Lichenicola cladoniae: one gene and its partner. The protein of the gene in region 1 interacts with the protein of each later gene in a pairwise test. Links are inferred from orthologs where the notes say so. Each region holds a gene or a part of one and is shown on either strand. Other genes may lie near its edges.

Evidence for each region.
Region 2: the proteins of HN018_RS16485 (region 1) and HN018_RS15580 interact in binary tests that used the Escherichia coli proteins (3 or more experiments, as listed by UniProt). The link is inferred for Lichenicola cladoniae from one-to-one orthologs.

What each region holds. Positions count from the first base shown.
Region 1 is NZ_CP053708.1:3,640,044-3,649,845, reverse strand. What follows is about bases 4,603-7,405. They hold HN018_RS16485 (glutamate-5-semialdehyde dehydrogenase), read left to right. Parts: upstream 4,603-5,280; coding sequence 5,281-6,531; downstream 6,532-7,405. Other genes in these bases: rsfS (ribosome silencing factor), read left to right, coding at 7,327-7,405; HN018_RS16480 (nicotinate-nucleotide adenylyltransferase), read left to right, coding at 6,528-7,142; HN018_RS16490 (acyl carrier protein), read left to right, coding at 5,004-5,249; HN018_RS16495 (HAD-IIIC family phosphatase), read left to right, coding at 4,603-4,967. In the rest of the region: redox-regulated ATPase YchF, read left to right, coding at 1-453; HN018_RS16505 (acyltransferase family protein), read right to left, coding at 557-1,738; HN018_RS16500 (potassium channel family protein), read right to left, coding at 1,921-2,988; more of HN018_RS16495, read left to right, coding at 3,069-4,602; more of rsfS, read left to right, coding at 7,406-7,824; HN018_RS16470 (23S rRNA (pseudouridine(1915)-N(3))-methyltransferase RlmH), read left to right, coding at 7,843-8,298; HN018_RS16465 (DUF4062 domain-containing protein), read left to right, coding at 8,859-9,802. UniProt on the Escherichia coli protein: Catalyzes the NADPH-dependent reduction of L-glutamate 5-phosphate into L-glutamate 5-semialdehyde and phosphate. The product spontaneously undergoes cyclization to form 1-pyrroline-5-carboxylate.
Region 2 is NZ_CP053708.1:3,426,867-3,436,691, forward strand. Bases 4,755-7,580 are described here. They hold HN018_RS15580 (sulfate/molybdate ABC transporter ATP-binding protein), read left to right. Parts: upstream 4,755-5,525; coding sequence 5,526-6,635; downstream 6,636-7,580. Other genes in these bases: cysW (sulfate ABC transporter permease subunit CysW), read left to right, coding at 4,755-5,489; HN018_RS15585 (Lrp/AsnC family transcriptional regulator), read left to right, coding at 6,689-7,120; HN018_RS15590 (VOC family protein), read left to right, coding at 7,147-7,580. Outside these bases: HN018_RS15555 (siderophore-interacting protein), read left to right, coding at 1-773; HN018_RS15560 (ABC-F family ATP-binding cassette domain-containing protein), read right to left, coding at 807-2,477; HN018_RS15565 (sulfate ABC transporter substrate-binding protein), read left to right, coding at 2,738-3,742; sulfate ABC transporter permease subunit CysT, read left to right, coding at 3,784-4,638; more of cysW, read left to right, coding at 4,680-4,754; more of HN018_RS15590, read left to right, coding at 7,581-8,385; HN018_RS15595 (FMN-dependent NADH-azoreductase), read right to left, coding at 8,448-9,068; HN018_RS15600 (MarR family winged helix-turn-helix transcriptional regulator), read left to right, coding at 9,182-9,634. UniProt on the Escherichia coli protein: Part of the ABC transporter complex CysAWTP involved in sulfate/thiosulfate import. Responsible for energy coupling to the transport system.

The DNA of each region.
Region 1 (9,802 bases):
ACCGGCAACGCGCAGTCCGAGCGTGTCGCCGCGAAGGCCCGTGCCGAGGGTGCCGCAATGGTGGTGGTGTCCGCCGCGATCGAGGCGGAAGTGAGCCAGTTGCCGGAAGCCGACCGGACCGAGTTCCTGGAAGGGCTCGGCCTGTCCGACAGCGGCCTGGACCGGGTCATCGCCGCCGGCTACCGCCTGCTAGGCCTGACCACCTATTTTACCGTCGGCCCGAAGGAGACCCGTGCCTGGACCATTACGGTCGGTACGAAGGCTCCCCAGGCTGCCGCGGTGATCCATAACGATTTCGAGCGTGGGTTCATCGCCTGCGAAACGATTGCGTTCGACGACTACATCGCCTTCAAGGGCGAAGTCGGCGCCAAGGAAGTCGGCAAGATGCGTATCGAGGGCCGCGAATACCTGGTGAAGGACGGCGACGTCCTGCTGTTCCGCTTCAACGTCTAGGCGGCGGGCCGCCGAGGCATGTCAAGGATCGGCGCCCTGCGTCGGCTTCGGCAAGCGCCCCCGCCTCCCGTATAGACGACATTCGAGTGGGAGACCGACGAGATCAGTCGCCGGCTGCCCCTAAAGGCAGCGCCAGCCGCTTTCGGTCGCCTCGGCGTTCGATCGTCACCCGGTAACCGGCAGTGACTTTCCGTCCCAGCCGCTGCGACGGCTGCTCGACCAGCCGATAGCAGACGATACCGGCCACGAGGCACATCAACACCACGCCGCAGAGCCCGGCGATACGAACGCTCAGCGACTGCATTGCCAGCCATTCGCCGGCGGACCAGCTCACGAGCTTGATGATCATGAAATGCACCAGGTAGAAGGAGAACGAGATGCGCCCGAGGGATATCGCCAGCTTCGACGATAGCATCGCATCGATCGGGCCGCGCTGGTAGGCGAGCCCGAGTATGAGAGCGGCAAACCCGAATACATCGAGCACCGGCAGGACCGGCACGAACCAGGTCATCAAGAGAAACAGGCACGCGGCGACGGTCATCGGCACGGCAGCCGGCACCCAGCGATCCCCGGCAATCTGGTAGGCGCGATTCAACGCGATCCCGGCCAGGAAGCAGAAGATCATTCGTATCGAGCCGAAAGTACCCGTGGGGTTATTGTTTGCATGGTGAGCCACGAACAGGATTGCCGTCAGCACGACGAGACTGAGCACTGCGTACAACACGCAACGAGATGCCGACCGCTCACGCATCAGCCCCCAAGCCATGGCTGGGAACAGTAGGTAGCCGAGCACCTCGGCGCTCAATGTCCAGGAGACGATATTCCATTCCCCAAGCTTGAGCACTGTCCAGCTCTGCACGAGCAGTAGCGTCTGCACGAAGCCGGGAAACGAAAGGTTCTGCGCCCGGTAGGCAGCGTGCGGATCGGTCCAGCTGCGCTCGGTCGCGACATAGCCGGGTAACAGAACGACCACGACCAGCATTGCCAGAAGCATTGCGGTGTTGAGCGGATAGACGCGAAAAAAACGAGCCAGGAAGAACTGGCGCAGATCATCACGCCGAATGCTGCTGAACTGGTCGGCATGCACGTGCATCAGGATGAAGCCGGACAATACGAAGAACAGGTCGACGCCACGGAAGCCGTTGAACAGGAACACCGAGTGGAGAAGTGAAGGGGCAGCCAAGACCCAAGCGGCGAGGCCATAGAAGTGGCTGAGAAATACCCAGACCGCGGCAATACCCCGGACCCCGGTCAAACTCGGAATGCCCCTCCCCGCCCCTGCCACATCGTATCCTTTTTGGGAATAGCGGCTAAAACGTAACGTAGAACGCGAAACGAATCCAAGTCTCTTTTTAGCGCACCGCACCGGGCTCGGCCTGTGTTCACCATTTTTGATGGATCATGACGTGCCGGGACCAGGTGCCGTAGCCGCGTTGGTTCGCGGCCCATGGGCATTCCGGCCGGAGCTCACCGTCTGATCGGCCCGCCGCGGCCAGTTCGCACTGGCGCGCGAAACCCGTCCAGTGCCACCGCCCGGCCGGTGCGGGCGACCAGGGTGAGGCCGGAACCCTTGCCGACCCGCATGTTCGGCTCGGCGCGTTTCGGCTCCTCGTTCTGGCCGGCCTGAACCGACAGGATCAGGAAACCGTTCTCGGCACGCCGCTCGATCTCGGCGATCCGGCGGCCGTCGAACGGGCTGCCTTCCTCGACCGCGACCACATGCAGCTCGAGCCCGAGCCGGCGCAGGCCGGTCGCGGCATCCTGGTTCTCCGATGGCCGGCGGAGCGCCTCGGAGAGTTCCGGGTAGAGAATGATCTCGGCAATGCGTTCCGCGCCGATATGGGTCGGCAGCACCACCCTGTCGGCACCGGCCTGCAGCAGCTTGCGTTCGGTGGACGGTGCCTCGCCGCGGGCGATGATGGTGAGCTTCGCGTTCAGGCTGCGGGCGCTCAGCGTGATGAACACGTTGGCGGCATCGTCGGGCAGCACCGTGGCCAGGGCGCGCGCCGTCAGGATGCCGGCGCGCTGCAACGTTTCCTCGTCGGTCGCGTCCGCGTTGAGGCAAAGGAACCCCTGTGCCTGCGCGCCCGCCATCCGCTCGGGGTTGCGTTCCAGGATGAGGAACGGCACCTGGCCGGCAACCAGTTCGTGCGCCAGCATCTGGCCGATGCGGCCATAGCCGCAGATGATGATGTGGCCTGACAGGTTCTCGATCTGGCTCTTCATGCGTCGGGTTCCCAGGATCTCGTTGAGCTGGCTGAAGGTGATGAACTGGACCAGCGCGCCGGTCAGGAAGATCGTGCCGGAACAGCCGAGCACGATCAGGCCGATGGTGATCGCCCGGAGCTCCGGCCCCTGGACGGCGTGCACCTCCTCGTAGCCGACGGTGAACACGGTGAGCACCGTCATGTAGAGCGCGTCGCCGAAGCTCCAGCCGACCGAAACATAACCGGTGATCGCCAGCGCCATGACCGCCAGCACGAACACGACGCCGCCGATCAGATTCCGCACCGGCTTGCCGAGCGCCGAGTTCATGCGCCGCCCACGCCAGGTCCGGCGAATTGACACCCGGCCACGTGGCAGGAACGATGCGGGCCAGCCCGTTCGAGGTCTCGATGCCCAAGCCTAGCCTCGCCTGGTTGCCGGAACCCACCGATTTCGTGCCCCGGATCAAGGCGCTCGAGGCCGCCGGAGCGGTGGCCTGGGCGGATCTGGTGGCACTCGCCAACCACCGCCTCGACTTCCTGAAAACCGAACGCCTGGACCGGCTGCTGCAACGTCATTTCGCCGACGCGCCGCCGCCCGGGCTGGCGACCAGGCCGGTCAGGCTGGCGGTCCTCGGCTCCTCCACCACGGTGCATCTGCTGGCTCCGATCCGGGTCGCGGCACTCAGGCGCAACATCTGGCTGACCCTGCACGAGGGCGAGTATGGCCAGTATCAACAGGAACTCGCCGACGTCGATGCGGAACTGCACCGTTTCCGGCCGGATATCGTGCTGCTGTCGTTCGATAGCCGTCATGTGACCGCCGGCCTCGATGTCGCCGCCGATCAGGCCGGCGCCGACGCGGCACTCGAAGACGAATTGTCGCGCATGCGTCGATGCTGGTCGCTGGCCAGGTCGATAGGCGCGGCGGTCATCCAGCAGACGGTGATGCCGACCCTGCCGACGCTGATGGGCAACAACGAACAGCGTCTGTCCGGCTCGCCGCTTCGACTGATCGCCCGGCTGAACGCGGCGCTGCGCCCGGCGGCGGACGAGGCGGGCGTGCATCTGCTGGCGCTGGACGATGCGTCGGCGCGGGACGGTATCGCCGACTGGCACGACCCCGTGCTGTGGCACCGCGCCAAGCAGGACATCACCCCGGTCGCGGCGCCGGTCTATGGCGACATGGTCGGGCGGCTGGTGGCAGCACTCCAGGGTCGCTCGTCCAAGTGCCTCGTGCTCGATCTCGACAACACGCTGTGGGGCGGGGTGATCGGCGATGACGGGCTGGAGGGGATCGCGATCGGCCAGGGCTCGGCGCTCGGCGAGGCGTTCCTGTCGGTGCAGGCCTATGCGAAGTCGCTCGCCAAGCGCGGCGTGATCCTCGCGGTGTGCTCCAAGAACGACGAGGCCAATGCGCTGTCGGCGTTCGAGAGGCATCCGGAGATGCTGCTGAAGCGCTCGGACATATCGGCGTTCGTCGCCAACTGGGACGACAAGGCGACCAACCTCCGCCGCATCGCCGCGGACCTGAGTATCGGCCTCGACAGCCTGGTGTTCCTCGATGACAACCCGTTCGAGCGCAACCTGGTGCGCGCCGAACTGCCTGAAGTCGGCGTGCCGGAAATACCCGGCGACGACCCCGCCCTGATGGCGCAGGTGCTGGCCGATGCCGGCTATTTCGAGGGCCTGTCGATCACCGGCGAGGATCGCGCCCGCACCGTGCAGTACCAGGCGAACCGCGAGCGGGCGGCGCTGGAAAGCTCGGCGACCGACATGCCGGCCTACCTGCGCAGCCTCGACATGCAGCTGGTGTGGCGCCGCTTCGACCGGATCGGGCTCGGCCGGATCGTCCAGCTCATCAACAAGACCAACCAGTTCAACCTGACCACGCGACGCCGGACCGAGCAGCAGGTGGCGACGCTGATGGAGGATCCGAACGCGTTCGGTCTGCAGCTCCGGCTGCTCGACCGCTTCGGCGATAACGGCATCATCGCCATCGTGATCGGCCAGGTCGACGCGGCCAGGGTGTGCCACATCGATACCTGGCTGATGTCGTGCCGGGTGCTCGGCCGCGGCGTGGAGGACGCCACCCTGGCGCTGATCGCCCGGACCGCCGCGGCGACCGGGGCGGAGACGCTGGTGGGCGAATACATCCCGACTGCGAAGAACGGCATGGTGGCGGGCCATTACGCCAGGCTGGGCTTCTCGGACCATGCGGCCCAGGCGCATGGCGGACACCTGGCCCGCCTGCGGCTGCATGACTTCGTGCCGGCAGACAGCTACATGGCAGTGACCGAGGGCGCCTGACCGCGTCGCCTACCACCATCCAGGAGAGTTTCAGACGTGGCGACGGAAGCAGAAGTTTATGCAGGCCTGACCGAAGTGTTCCACGAGGTGTTCGGCGACGACACCATCAGGCTGACCCCGACCACGTCGGCCGAGCAGGTGGCCGGCTGGGATTCGATCAAGATGGTGACCATCATCATCAGCGTCGAGCAGCAGTTCGGCATCAAGCTCCGCTCGCGCGAGGTCGACCAGCTCAAGAATGTCGGCGACCTGGCCACGCTGGTCCAAGCCAAGGCCGCCTGAAGCCGGACCGGGTGCCGAGGACAGGGGCGTGATGCATTTGGACGAGAGCTGGATCGCCGGAGCAGCCGCCAGGGCGCGTGCCGCGAGCCGCGTGCTGGCGCAATCGAGCGGCGAGACCCGCAACCATGCGCTGACCGCGGCGGCGGCGGCGATCCGTGCCCGTAGCGCCTCCATCCTGGCCGCCAATGCGCTGGACGTCGCGGCCTCGACCGCCTCCGACGCCTTCCGCGACCGGCTGACCCTTAACCCGGCACGGATCGAGGCGATGGCGCGGGGCCTCGACGAGATCGCGGCACTGCCCGATCCGCTTGGCCGCGTGCTGGCGGAATGGACCCGGCCGAACGGCTTGCGGTTCCGCCGGGTGGCGACGCCGGTCGGCATCATCGGCATGATCTACGAGAGCCGTCCCAATGTCGGCGCCGACGCCGGCGGGCTGTGCCTGAAATCCGGCAACGCGGTGATCCTGCGCGGCGGCTCCGAGAGCCTGCGCAGCGCGCGCGAGATCCACGCCGCCATCGTCGAGGGCCTGGTGCAGGCCGGGTTGCCCGAGGCGTGCGTGCAGATCCCGCCCGACGCCGACCGTGCCCATGTCGCCGCCATGCTCGGCGCCGCCGGGCTGATCGACCTGATCATCCCGCGTGGCGGCCGATCGCTGGTCGAGCGGGTGCAGCGGGAGGCCAGGGTGCCGGTGCTCGCCCATGCCGAGGGGCTCTGCCACACCTACATCCATCGCGCGGCCGACCCCGAGATGGCGCGCGCGCTGATCGCCAATGCCAAGATGCGCCGCACCGGCGTGTGCGGCGCGACCGAGACGCTGCTGATCGACGAGGCGATCGCCGGTTCGCTGCTGCCGATGATCGTCGACGATTTGGCCGCACTCGGCTGCGATTTCCGCGCCGACCCGGCCGCCTGCGCCATCGTCCCCGGGCTCGTCGCTGCCTCCCCGGCCGATTTCGATACCGAGTGGCTGGGCCCGGTGCTGTCGATCGCGGTAGTGCAGGATGTCGATGCGGCATTGGCGCACATCGCGCGGCACAGCAGCGCGCATACCGAGGCGATCGTGACCGCGGACGAGGCGGTGGCGTGCCGGTTCCTGGCCGGCACCGACAGCGCGGTGGTGTTGTGGAACGCCTCGACGCAGTTCTGCGACGGCGGCGAGTTCGGCTTCGGCGCCGAGATCGGCATCGCCACGGGGCGTGTGCATGCGCGCGGACCGGTCGGCCTCGAGCAACTGACGATCTTCCGCTACGAGGTGATCGGGTCCGGCCAGATCCGACCGTGAGCCGCATCCCCCCCGCCGGAGACACCCGCCGCCTCCGGGTCGGCCTGCTGGGCGGGTCGTTCAATCCCGCGCATCACGGCCATCTGCTGGTCGCCCGGCAGGCGCTGGCGCATCTGCAGCTCGACCAGGTGTGGCTGCTGGTCTCGCCGGGCAATCCGCTGAAGCCGCGCCACGGCATGGCGCCGCTGGCCACCCGCCTGGCCGGCGCCAAGGCGCTGGTGGACGGGCGGCGCATCATCGCCACCGACATCGAGCGCATCATGCGCACCCGCTACACGGTCGACACCATACGCGGCCTGAAGCGGCGCTTCCCGCGGATCCAGTTCGTCTGGCTGATGGGCGCCGACGGGTTGGCCGAGCTGCCGCGTTGGCGGCGCTGGCGGGAAGTGGTGCGCGCGGTGCCGATCGCCGTGCTGCCGCGCCCGTCCTACAACCACCGCGCACTGGCCGGTCGGGCGGCGCTGATGCTACGGCATGACCGGCGGCCGGCCCGCGAGGCGCCGGTCCTAGCCGACCGTCCCGCACCCGCCTGGGTGTTCCTGACCGCTCCCCAGACCGACATTTCCGCGACCAAGCTGCGCCTGGCGAACGGCTCTTCCGGGACTGCCTAGGGGGTCTGTGCAACGCAATGCTTGGCCCTGGCGCCGGAGAAGCCGATAAGGCGCACCAGACCACCATCGCCCAGACCTTTCATGATGCAGGCCGTGATCGAGAATCATGTCCGGCAGGAGACTTATCATCGCCAGGAAGCCCATTGCCGAAACCGGCAAGCCCACCCGTGCAGCCGGCGCGTCCATGCCGTCCGCATCCCTCGCCGAAGTCGCCAAGGCTCCTGGCACCGCCCGCAAGAAGGCCGTCGTTGCCGGACCGCAGGGCGCGCGGGGCCGCAAAATCGTGCGCGAGCCGCTCGATGTCGCGGCACTGGACAAGTATCTCGGCGTCATCACCGAGAGCCTGGCCGACGACAAGGGCGAGGACATCGTCACGCTCGACCTGACCGGCCGCGCCTCGTTCGCCGACCGGATGGTGATCGCGACCGGCATCGCCGACCGCCAGATCAGCGCGATGGCGACGCATCTGGAGACCAAGCTCAAGGAAGTCGGCCTCAAGCAGCGCGTGCTGATCGAGGGCGCCGGCAGCTCGGACTGGGTGCTGCTCGATGCCGGCGACATCGTCGTGCATCTGTTCAAGCCGGAAGCGCGGGCCTTGTACGGGCTGGAGCGCATGTGGGGCGCCGACCTCGACGAGCCGGCCGAGGCCGAAGCTGAAGCCGAACAGCCCGTCAATTCGTAGGAACGGCCTCCGACCGCCATGCGCCTGATCGCGGTCGGACGGCTGAAGGACGGCCCGGAGCGGGCGTTGCTGGAACGCTACCAGCAGCGCCTGAACCCGAAGCTGGAGATGATCGAGGTCGCCGAAGGCCGTGGGGCTCCGGTCGAGATCAAGCGTCGCGAGGCGCAGGCGCTGCTGGCCTGCCTGCCGACAAACGCGCTGGTGGTGGCACTCGACGAAGGCGGCGAACGTCCGGACAGCGTGATGTTCTCGCAGCGGCTGGAAACTTGGCTCGGCAGTGCCCGTCCGCTGTGTTTCCTGATCGGCGGCGCCGAAGGCCTGGACGCGACGGTTATGGCCCGCTCGGACACCAGCCTGTCGCTAGGCCCGATGACCTGGCCGCACATGCTGGTGCGGGGGTTGCTGGCGGAACAGCTTTACCGGGCGAGGGCGATCAGCACCGGCCACCCGTATCATCGGGCCGGCCGACCATGAGACCGACCGTCGTCCGTATTCGAGCGCGAGCCCTGCTGTTGATGGAGTTGGATGACTCGAAGATGAAGACTGCGTGCTCGCCGTCTCAAGTGACGACTGCTTGTTGCGCCCACAGAGTAGAGATCCCATCCTTGACCTTTGAGCGTGTCCGCCATTCTTGTTCAAGAAAAGCCGTAGGCGATGCCCAGAGTCAATCGTGATCCTGAGTGAGTAGCGGAGATGGAGGATGAGCAACCTGAATGACCGGTTTGCGCTCATGTCGGCCGTTGAGGCGGCCTTCGCCACTTTCTGAGCGCGGCCATTGCGAAGTGCAGTCCGATACGTCGGGGTGGCGCCAGAAGCAGAAGTCCATTTCTCGCTGGAAACTAGGCCCTGATAGCGGCATCGTTCTCACATTCCGAAGCCGTACCTAAGGACCAAGTTCTATGCGACGGTTAAGCCTAACTCAAAACTGCACGAAAGGCGCTCCAGAGTTCGCGGTTGAGCCATAAGCAACTCCAATCGCGGAATCGCAAGCAGATGTTAAACTATGCTATTGGAACTGCGGGTGGAGGGATTGCATGCCGGCGAAGATCCGAGTGTTCGTGAGCAGCACCATGGACGACCTCGCTAACGAGCGTGAGGCAGTCGTCGAGGTTATCAAGAGCCTTAATTTCGAGCCGGTGAACACCGAAGGCATCCTCCCGAACGGCGGCACAAGCTGGGACGTCCTGGAGCCAGAAATTCGAACTTCCCTAATTTGCATTCTGATCCAAGGTGAACGGTATGGCTGGATACCGATGGGCGGTTATGGCGCCGACAAAGGCAAGTCCGTTACCCATCTCGAGATCGACGTCGCCCAAGATCAGGGGATACCGATCCTGCCTTTCTTCAAGAAGCTAAAGTACGGGGCAGATTCGACCAGCGACGATGCGATTCTGAGGGACAAGTTCCGTAAGGAAATCGCCGACTGGAAGAGCGGTTTATTTCGCACCGAGTTCAATCTTGCATCTGACCTGAGAGGAAAAGTATTCCAGGCGTTGCTTGACGTGTTCACCAGCTCATACCTGCGCACCGCGGTAGAAACTCAAGTCTCGAAGATAGCAGCGCAATCGCCAGTCGAGCTTACCTCCGCGAGCCGAGCACCGCCGACGCCTCCGAGAGACGCTGCCGCGCCGCCCGAGGTTCTGTTCGCTGGCGCAGGATTGTCGCTCAGTGCCGGCTATCCGAGCGCAAACGCCTTGGCGGGAGTTGTCGGCCAGGCTCTCGGCCTTGATTCAGACCAGACGTCACGCCACAGCCTAGCTCAGTTATTCGAGGTGGCCGAAACGACGCTCGGACGCGCCCGAAGCCTCAGTATCGTCGGCGAACTCCTCAATCCGCCTCTGCCCGTCGAGCCTACGCTGGCTCACGTGGCGGCGGTGCAGCGGTTTCCCATCATCCTGACCACCAACTACGACCGGCTGTTCGAGCACGCTTGCGAAATGCTCGCGATCCCATATGCCGTGCGAACGCCAGGTGATTA
Region 2 (9,825 bases), 210 kb from region 1 along the record:
ACGTCCGCATCCGGCTGGCGCAGGTCGTGCGCGTCGAGATCCTGTCGCCTCGCATGCGCCGCATCGTGCTCGGCGGCGGCGACCTGGCCGACTTTTCCACTGCCGCACCCGACGACCACGTGAAGCTGTTCTTCACAGCTCCCGGCCAGGACAAGCCGACGCTTCCGACGATGGGGCCGGACGGCCCTGCCCTGCCAGAGGGCGCGGCACGCCCGACCGCCCGGGATTACACGCCACGACGCTTCGATGCCGCCTCCGCCACGCTCACCATCGAGTTCGTCCTGCATGGACACGGACCCGCCGCGAGCTGGGCGCGATCCGCCGTGCCCGGCCAGTGGCTCGGCATCGCCGGACCACGCGGCTCGCAGCTGGTGCCCGAGGATTACGACACCTACCTGCTCGCCGGCGACGAGACCGCACTGCCGGCGATCGCCCGCCGGCTCGAGGAAATGCAACCGGGTGCCCGCACGATCGCCCTGATCGAGATCGAGAACGGAGACGAGGAACGACACCTGCCGACCGCAGCCAATGCATCCGTCCAGTGGCTGCATCGAGACGGCCGGCCGGCCGGAACGTCGGACCAGCTCGAACGGGCGCTGCGATCAGTCCAGCTGCCGGACGGCGACACCCACGCCTGGCTTGCCGGTGAACTCGATACGATCAGGAGACTGCGCACACACCTCATCGAAGATCGGACCATCCCGCGCACCGACATCAAGGCAGCAGGCTACTGGAGGCTTGGAGTGGCCGGGGCGCATGGGAAGATAGAGTAGAGCTCTACCGGATATGAGCCGCAGTTTGAGCCATCAGGCGCGCTTGGCCTTCTTGACACGCTTCTCGCGGGAGGCCGCCTGCGACGGGGCCGCAGTCCCGCCTTTGGAGCGCTCCAGGACGAACTTGGCATAGTCGTCCATGTCGCCGTCGAACGGTACCACCGTGTTGTCGGCAGCGAGCCAAAGGCGATCCGCCACCAGCTCCATCAGCGACCGGTCATGCGTAATCAGGATCACGGCACCTTCGTACTCGTTCAGCGCGTCCAGCAAGGCGCGCCGGCTGTCGATGTCGAGATGGTTGGTCGGCTCGTCGAGGATCAGCATGTGCGGTGCCGCCATCGCGACCAGGTTCAGCAGCAGCCGGGCCCGCTCGCCTCCCGACAGCGCCTCGACAGTGGTGCCCTGCTTGTCGAAGCCGATCCCGAACTGCGCCAGCTTCGAGCGCTGCGACTGGTCGCTGTCCAGCGGCCGCGTCCGGCGCATGATGTCGAGCGGGGTCTCCGCCGGATCCAGCGCCTCGATCTGGTGCTGATGGAACCAGCCCACCTCCATGCGGGTGCTGCGGGTCATCCGGCCGGAGCGGATACCCAGCGCGCCCGCCGCCATCTTGGCGAATGTCGACTTGCCGGCACCGTTGACGCCGAGCAGCCCGATCCGGTCGTCGATGTCGAGACGCAGGTCGAGACCGCGCAGCACCGCCGGGTCGTCGCCATAGCCGATCTCGACATTCTCCAGCCGCATCAGCGGCGGCGCCAGCGGACGCGGCGGCGACGGCAGCAGGAACGGCGACACCCGCTCCTCGATGGTGGTGGAGATCGGCTCCATCTTGGCCAGGCGCTTCATCCGGCTCTGGGCCTGCGCCGCCTTGGCGGCCGACGCCTTGAAGCGATCGACGAAGGATTGCAGATGGGCGCGCTCGGCTTCCTGCTTCACCCGCTGCGAGCTCTGCAGGCGGATCTTCTCGGCGCGCTGCTTCTCGAAGCTGTCGTAGCCGCCGGTATAGAGCTCCAGCTTGCGCTCGGTGACGTGCAGGATGAACCCGACCGAATTGTTCAGCAGTTCGCGGTCATGGCTGATGATCAGCGCCGAATGCGGATAGCGCGCCAGCCTGGCCTCGAGCCACAACGCGCCCTCGAGGTCGAGATAGTTGGTCGGCTCGTCCAGCAGCAGCAGGTCCGGCGCCGAGAACAAAGCCGCCGCCAGCGCCACCCGCATGCGCCAGCCACCGGAGAACTCGGCCATCGGCCGCTCGAGGTCCTCGGTCGAGAAGCCGAGGCCGTTCAGGATCTCCGCCGCCCGCGCCGGTGCGGTATCCGCGTCGATCTCGATCAGCCGCGACCAGATGTCGCCCATGCGCTCGGGTTCGGCGCTCTCGAGCTCGGCATACAGCGACGCCCGCTCGACATCGGCGGCCAGGATGGTTTCCAGCAGGCTGACCGCCGTCGCCGGATGCTCCTGGTCGACGGTCGCCATGCGCGCGGTTTTCGGAATACCGATCTCGCCGGAATCAGGCTGCAGCTCGCCCTTGATCAGCTTGAACAGCGTCGACTTGCCGACACCGTTGCGCCCGACCAGCCCGACCTTCGACGGGTTCGGCAAGCTGACGCTCGCCTTGTCGAAGAAGCGCCGGCCCCAGGCATTGAATACGAGGCTCTCGATCTGAAGCATCCGGCTGACAATTCCCTTGGGGACGAGCAGGAGCATCGAATGCTGCTCTGCAGCAGGGCTTCTACGGCAAGACGGGCCGGATTGAAATTACGACGTGCGCACGGCAGCACCCGATCCGGCCGGCGTCGGCAGCAAGTCCCCGTCCGTCTCGATATTGGTCCTTGTCTAGATTAAAGGGTCCGACGTCGTTTCGCCCGCGTTGACATGCCAGATCAACCAGGGCTTAAGCTCATAGCCTGCAAGACGCCGTGCTACTTCAGAACCACTACCATACTTCGTGGAACAGGATGCTCATCATGAAGCGGCTCCGCCTTCTGGCCTCGGTCTTCCTGGCCGCGATCCCGCTTTCCCACGGTATGGCCGCCTCGCCGAAAAGCCTGCTCAACGTCTCCTACGACCCGACCCGCGAGCTGTACAAGGACATCAACACGCAGTTCGCGGTCGCCTGGAAGCAGCAGGGCGGCGACGACGTGACGGTGAAAACCTCGCATGGCGGCTCCGGCGCGCAGGCGCGCTCGGTGCTGGACGGGCTGCAGGCGGACGTCGTGACGCTCGGCATCGCGTCCGACATCGATGCGCTGGCCTCCAAGGGACTGATCGCGACCGGATGGGCCGACCGGCTTCCAAACCATTCGGTGCCCTATACCAGCACCATCGTGTTCCTGGTCCGGCACGGCAATCCGAAGGGACTGCACGACTGGAGCGACCTGGTGCATGACGGCGTGCAGGTGATCACCCCGAACCCGAAAACCTCGAGCGGCGGCCGCTGGAGCTATATCGCGGCCTATCTCTGGGCACTGAACCAGCCGAACGGCGACGAGGCCAAGGCCGAGGCCTACCTGAAGCTGCTCTACCAGCACGTGCCGATCCTCGACACCGGCGCACGTGGCGCCACCAACAGCTTCGTGCAGCGCGGCGCCGGCGACGTGCTGCTGGCATGGGAGGACGAGGCCCTGCTCGCCGCGCACGATCTCGGCGCCGGCCAGTTCGACATCGTCTACCCGTCGAGCTCGGTGAAGGCGGAGCCGCCGGTCGCCGTGGTGGATGCTGTGGTAAAGACCCGCGGCACCCAGAAGCTGGCCGAGGCCTATCTCCGCTTCCTGTACACGCCGGAAGGCCAGGAGATCGAGGCCAGGCACCATTACCGCCCGATCGATCCCGCCGTGGCGGCCCGGCACCGCGCCGAGTTCCCGGAGCTGAAGACCTACGATGTCGAGAGCATCGGTGGCTGGAAGGTGTTGCAGCCGAAGCACTTCGGCGATGGCGGGATCTTCGACACCATCTACACTGCGGGGAAATGAGCGCCTCCCTTTCCCCAGATACGACCCCTCATGGTCCGGTCGTGAACCGCGTGCCGCGCGGCCGGAGGCCCCGGACACCGGCGGTGATTCCCGGCGCGGTGCCGGCGTTCGGCCTGACCCTGGTCTGGGTCGGGCTGCTGGTGCTGTTGCCGCTGGCGGCCCTCGCGGCGCGCCCCTGGGAAGACGGACCGGCCTGGATCCTGCACGCGCTCGCCAACCGTCGCACCCTCGCCGCACTCCGGCTCAGCTTCGGCACGGCGCTGGTGGCGGCCGCGGTCTGCACCCTGCTCGGCCTGTTGCTCGCCTGGGTGCTGGAGCGGGTGCGGCCGCCGGGCTGGCGCGTGCTCGACGCGCTGGTCGACCTGCCGTTCGCCCTGCCGACGGCGGTCGCCGGCATCACCCTGACCACGCTGTACGCACCGAACGGCTGGCTCGGGGCGCCACTTGCCCACCTGGGCATCCATGTCGCCTACACGCCGGTCGGGATCATGATCGCGCTGGTGTTCGTCGGCCTGCCGTTCGTGGTGCGCACGGTGCTGCCGGTGCTCCGCGACCTGCCGCATGAACTCGAGGAAGCAGCCTCCACGCTCGGCGCGAAGCGCGGCCAGATCGCCCGGCGCGTCCTGCTTCCGGCGCTACTGCCGGCATTGGCGACCGGCTTCGGGCTCGCATTCGCGCGCGGGGTCGGCGAATACGGCAGCGTCATCTTCATCGCCGGCAACCGGCCGCTGGTATCGGAGATCGCCCCGCTGCTGATCGTGATCCGGCTGCAGGAGTTCGACTATGCCGGCGCGGCCGCGATCGGACTGGTGATGCTGCTGACCGCCGCCCTGTGCCTGCTTGCGGTGACCGTGCTGCGCCGCCGACTGCCCGCGATGCGTGGCGTGGCCCGTTGAGCGGCGCCATCGACAGCGGCGCGCTCGACACACGCTCGGGCATACGCACGGCATCGGGCCTGGCGCTGACCATCGCCGCGTGGGCCATCGCCCTGGTGTTCCTGCTGCTGCCGATCGCCTCGCTGTTCACCGAAGCGTTCCGGAAAGGGCTGGGCCCGGCGCTGGCGACGTTCGCCGATGCCGACGTCCGTTCGGCGCTGTGGCTGACCGCCCTGGTGGCGGTGATCGTGGTGCCGGTCAACACCGTCTGCGGCCTGTTCGCCGCCTATGCGCTGACCAAGTTCGACTTCCCCGGCCGTGCCGCCCTGCTGGTGCTGATCGAACTGCCGCTGTCGGTCTCGCCGGTGGTGGCCGGGCTGGTCTGGGTGCTGCTGTTCGGCGCGCATGGCTGGTTCGGATCGTGGCTCGCGGCGCACGGCATCCGCATCGTGTTCGCCCTGCCCGGTATCCTGCTGGCCACGCTGTTCGTGACCTTCCCGTTCGTCACCCGCACCGTGATGCCGGTGATGGAGGCGCAGGGACGCGAGCAGGAGGAGGCGGCGACCATGCTGGGTGCCGGCTTCCTGAAACTGTTCCTGCGGGTGACCCTGCCCGAGATCCGGGTGGCGCTGATCTCCGGCGTGCTGCTGTGCACGGCGCGCGCACTCGGTGAGTTCGGCGCGGTCTCGGTGGTGTCCGGCCATATCCCCGGCCAGACCGAAACCGTGCCACTGCGCATCGAGACGCTCTACAACGACTACGAGACCGTGGCGGCGTTCTCGCTGGCGGCATTGCTGGCGATCGTGTCCGGCCTGACGGTGGGCTTGCGCGGCTTCCTGGACTGGCGGCACTCCCGGAACACGACACTCTGAACCCGCCCCCGTGACCCTGCCTTTCCAAGGAGCCCCATGGGCGTCGATCTGCGCGACATTACCTGCCTGTTCGGCCGCACCCCGGCGGTACGCGACATCAGCCTGGTGGTGCCGACCGGCGAGTTCCTCGCACTCGTCGGCCCGTCCGGTGCCGGCAAGACCACGCTGCTGCGCATCATCGCCGGGTTGCAGCCGGGCTATACCGGCCACCTGACCATCGGCACGCGCGACGTGACCCAGGTGCCGGCCCGCGACCGCAACATCGGTTTCGTGTTCCAGAACTATGCGCTGTTCCGGCACATGACGGTGGCCGATAACGTGGCATTCGGGCTGCAGGTCCGGCCGCGTGCACGCCGGCCGGACCGTCACGCCATCGCCGCCCGCGTCACCGAGCTGCTGGAGCTGGTCCAGGTCGGCGCGCTCGCGAAGCGCTACCCGGCGCAGTTGTCCGGCGGGCAGAGGCAGCGGGTGGCGCTGGCGAGGGCGCTGGCGACCGAGCCCGAGTTGCTGCTGCTCGACGAGCCGTTCGGCGCACTCGACCCGCTGGTCCGCAAGGAGATCCGCGGCTGGCTGCGCGGCCTGCACGACCGGCTCGGACTGACCTCGATCCTGGTCACCCACGACCAGGAGGAAGCGCTCGAGGTGGCGGACCGGATCGCCGTTCTGCGCGACGGCAGGCTCGAGCAGGTCGGCAGCCCGCATGATTTGGAGGACGCGCCGGCCACCCCGTTCGTGCACCAGTTCCTCGGAGAGACCGTGACCTTCACCGCTATCCGGGATCATGGGCGGCTGCGGCTGGACGGGGCATGGGCGCACGTGGCGACGACGCTCCCGGGCGACAGCGATGCCGGCGGCGGCAGTGTGCTGCTGTCGTTGCGGCCATACGAGATCGGCCTGTCCGCGTGCGCGGCCGGCGAGAACGGCGCGCACGTCGTCGCGGTCCAGCGGGCCGGGGCCTTCACGCGCTACCGGCTCGCGCCGACCACCGACGACCAGGCGGATACGCTCGAAATCCTGGTGCCGGCGATCCTGCCGCCGCTATTGTCCGGGGCGCGGTGTCGGCTCGATCTGTCACGCGCCAGGCTGTTCGGGACGGCGGCACGGCAGGCAACGACGCTGGGCATGGCGGCCACCGTGCCTGCATGACCGGCGTCCCGGCCCGGCATTGACAGCCCAGCCCTGCCCGGTACCGTCGCCCGATGCCGCCTGACGCGATCGACCGAGAACTCATCGACCTGCTGACAACGAATGCACGCCTGCCGGCAGCCGAACTCGGCCGGCGGCTGAAACTGTCGCGCACGACGATCCAGAGCCGGATCGAGCGTCTCGAGCGGAACGGTACCATCCTCGGCTACACGGTTCGCGCCGCGACCGATCCGTCCGATCCGATGGTCCGGGCGCATGTGCTGATCACCCTGGCGCCGAAAAAGACCGCCTCGGTCGAGATCATGCTCCGCAAGATCCCGCAGGTCCGCGAACTGCATGCGGTCAGCGGCAATGTCGACCTGATCGCGGTGATCAGCGGCACCGCGAATAGCGAGCTCGACCGGGTGATCGACCAGATCGGCGAACTGGACGGGGTCGTGCGTACAAACTCCATGATCCTGCTCTCGACCCGGATTTCCCGCTGACGCTTTCCTCCGAGATGGAAATGTCGATGAACCACCCGACGCCGACGAACCGCTCCTCCGGCCTGATCGACCCGAATATCCTGCGGACCGCGTTCTCCCGCGCCCTGTCGGACATGTACCGGCGGGAGGTGCCCCTGTACGGAACGCTGCTGGAGCTGGTCGCGGAGACCAATCGTACCGCGTCCGGGGACGTCGCCCACCGCCTGGAGGTCGAGCGGCACGGCGCCATCCGTGTCGGCACCGCATCGGAACTGGTGGGCGTCCGTCGGCTGTTTTCGGCGATGGGCATGCAGCCGGTGGGCTATTACGACCTGGCCGCGGCGGGTGTGCCGGTCCACTCTACCGCGTTTCGTCCGACCGATGCGGCAGCGCTGGCGATCAATCCGTTCCGCGTCTTCACCTCGCTGTTGCGGCTGGACATGGTCACGGACGCGGCACTTCGCGAGGAAGCGGCCGCCATTCTCGACCGCCGCCGGATCTTCACCCCTCGCCTGCTGGACCTGCTCGCGCTGGTGGATCGGGAAGGCGGACTGCCGTCGGCCCATGCGGAGGACTTCGTGGCCGAAGCCCTGCACACCTTCCGCTGGCACGAGACGGCTTCGGTGGATGCGGGCCTGTATCGCCGGCTGAAGGCGTCGCATCCGCTGGTGGCCGACGTCGTGTGTTTTCGCGGACCCCACATCAACCATCTGACCCCGCGCACGCTCGACATCGATGCGGCCCAGGCGGCGATGCACAGGCTGGGCATGAACCCGAAACCGGTGATCGAAGGGCCGCCCCGGCGCGCGGTGCCGATCCTGCTGCGGCAGACCAGTTTCCAGGCGCTCACCGAGCCGGTGCGTTTCGTCGGCCAGGGCGACCACGACCGCGGCACCCATACGGCCCGCTTCGGCGAGGTCGAGCAGCGTGGCGCGGCGCTGACCCCGGCCGGTCGCGCCCTGTACGATCGCCTGCTGGCGCAGCTTCAGTCCGAGGTGGCGGCCGGCGCAGACCGGCAGGAGGCGGGCGGCCGCATCTTCGCCGAATTCCCCGATGACATCGACGCCATGCACGAAGATGGACTCGCCTTCTTTCGGCACGGCACCTCCGAGCCGATCCTTTACGAGGACTTCCTGCCGGTCAGCGCGGCTGGCATCTTCCAGTCCAATCTCGGTCCGGGTACCCGCGAAACACTCGCCGTTTCGAGCCGCCAGGCATTCGAGACAGAACTGCAGTCACCGACACTCGACGAGACGGCGCTTTACGCTGCCGCAGCGGCCGAATAATCGGCAATCGCTCGCAGATGGAGCCTGACGCCCGATAGAATCCCAGCTGAGCCGATGGCGGATCAGCCGACCGCTGCGAGGACGGCAGGGCGATACTTTGCCACGAATTCTTCAACCGTAGTCGAACCGAAGGAGACTGCGGCAGTACCGCCAGCAAGAATGATTTCGACGTCCGTCACACCGATGAAGCCGAGGATCCGTCTGAGGTAGCCAGACTCGTAGTCGGATGCGGCAGCAGGCAAGCCTTCGTCGTAGGCGCCCCCTGAGGCGATGATGATCTTGCATGTTTTACCGGTGACCAGACCTCTGCGTTCGGGAGGACCGGAGTGTGTCGTGCGGGGGCGAACGACGAGGTCGATCCAAGCCTTCAGATTGGCCGGGACGGTAAAATTGTACATGGGCGTTCCGATGAGGATCTCGTCGGCGGCGAAGAGTTCGGCGATCAGTTCGTCGGAGATGTCCAGGGCCTGTCGCATTTCCGGCGACCGCTCGTCGGCAGGGAGGAATATCCCCGCAATCCACGGGACGCCGACATAGGGAATAGTGTTGTCTGCCAGATCCCGCAGGATGACCCTTCCGCCGGAGTGCTTCACCCGCCAGGCTGTGACAAAGTCGTCGCTGAGCGTACGCGAGATGGAGTTGTTGCCACGTGGGCTCGATTGGATGTTGAGAAGCGTAGGCATTTGAGTCCTTTACGAAAGCAAGGCTGGCGTCATCCGGCCATATGGTCAACTTACTTGACTACATGACCTACCTACACGTCTCGGGCAGAAATGGTCAAGAATGTTTACTATAAATGGTTAAAATTCTCCCTAACATCGCCCAGAGCCTGATGGCGGCATCCCGGGCGCATACGGCTGCCGTCATCGCCCGACTGGCACTACGTGGATACGATGACTTTCCATTCGCGTCGGCGAGCCTGCTGTGGCTGCTGGATGAAGGCGGGACGCGGTCGACGGCGCTTGCGCAGCGGGCAGGCGTGACCAAGCAAGCGATGAGCCAGCTGGTGCGACTGATGGAGCGGCAGGGGTACTTGGAGCAGGTACCGGACTCGACCGATACGCGGGCGAAGGTGGTGCGGATGACCGAACGTGGCGAGGCCGTTAAGACTGCGTGCGTCGAGGTCCGGGAGGAGTTGAACCGAAAGGTGGCAGGGGCTCTGGGAATGAGCCAGGCAGTACGGCTAGAAGCGGATCTGGATACTGCCACTGGCTTGTTCGGAGAAGTTCGCAGCACCGGCCAAAGATAATTGACGGCCTGTCACCGTGAGTGCTGACGGATCGCATTGCCGGCTTGCGAAGCCCAGGAGGCCCGAAACGTCACGGGCAAGATCCTGGTCCCGACAAACGACGCAGTAAGCCAGCGCCTGTCATCGCCGTCCGCTTTCGCATAGCCCATCACAGACGCAGGCTGACCTAAAGCGGTCTCACCGCTCTGCGG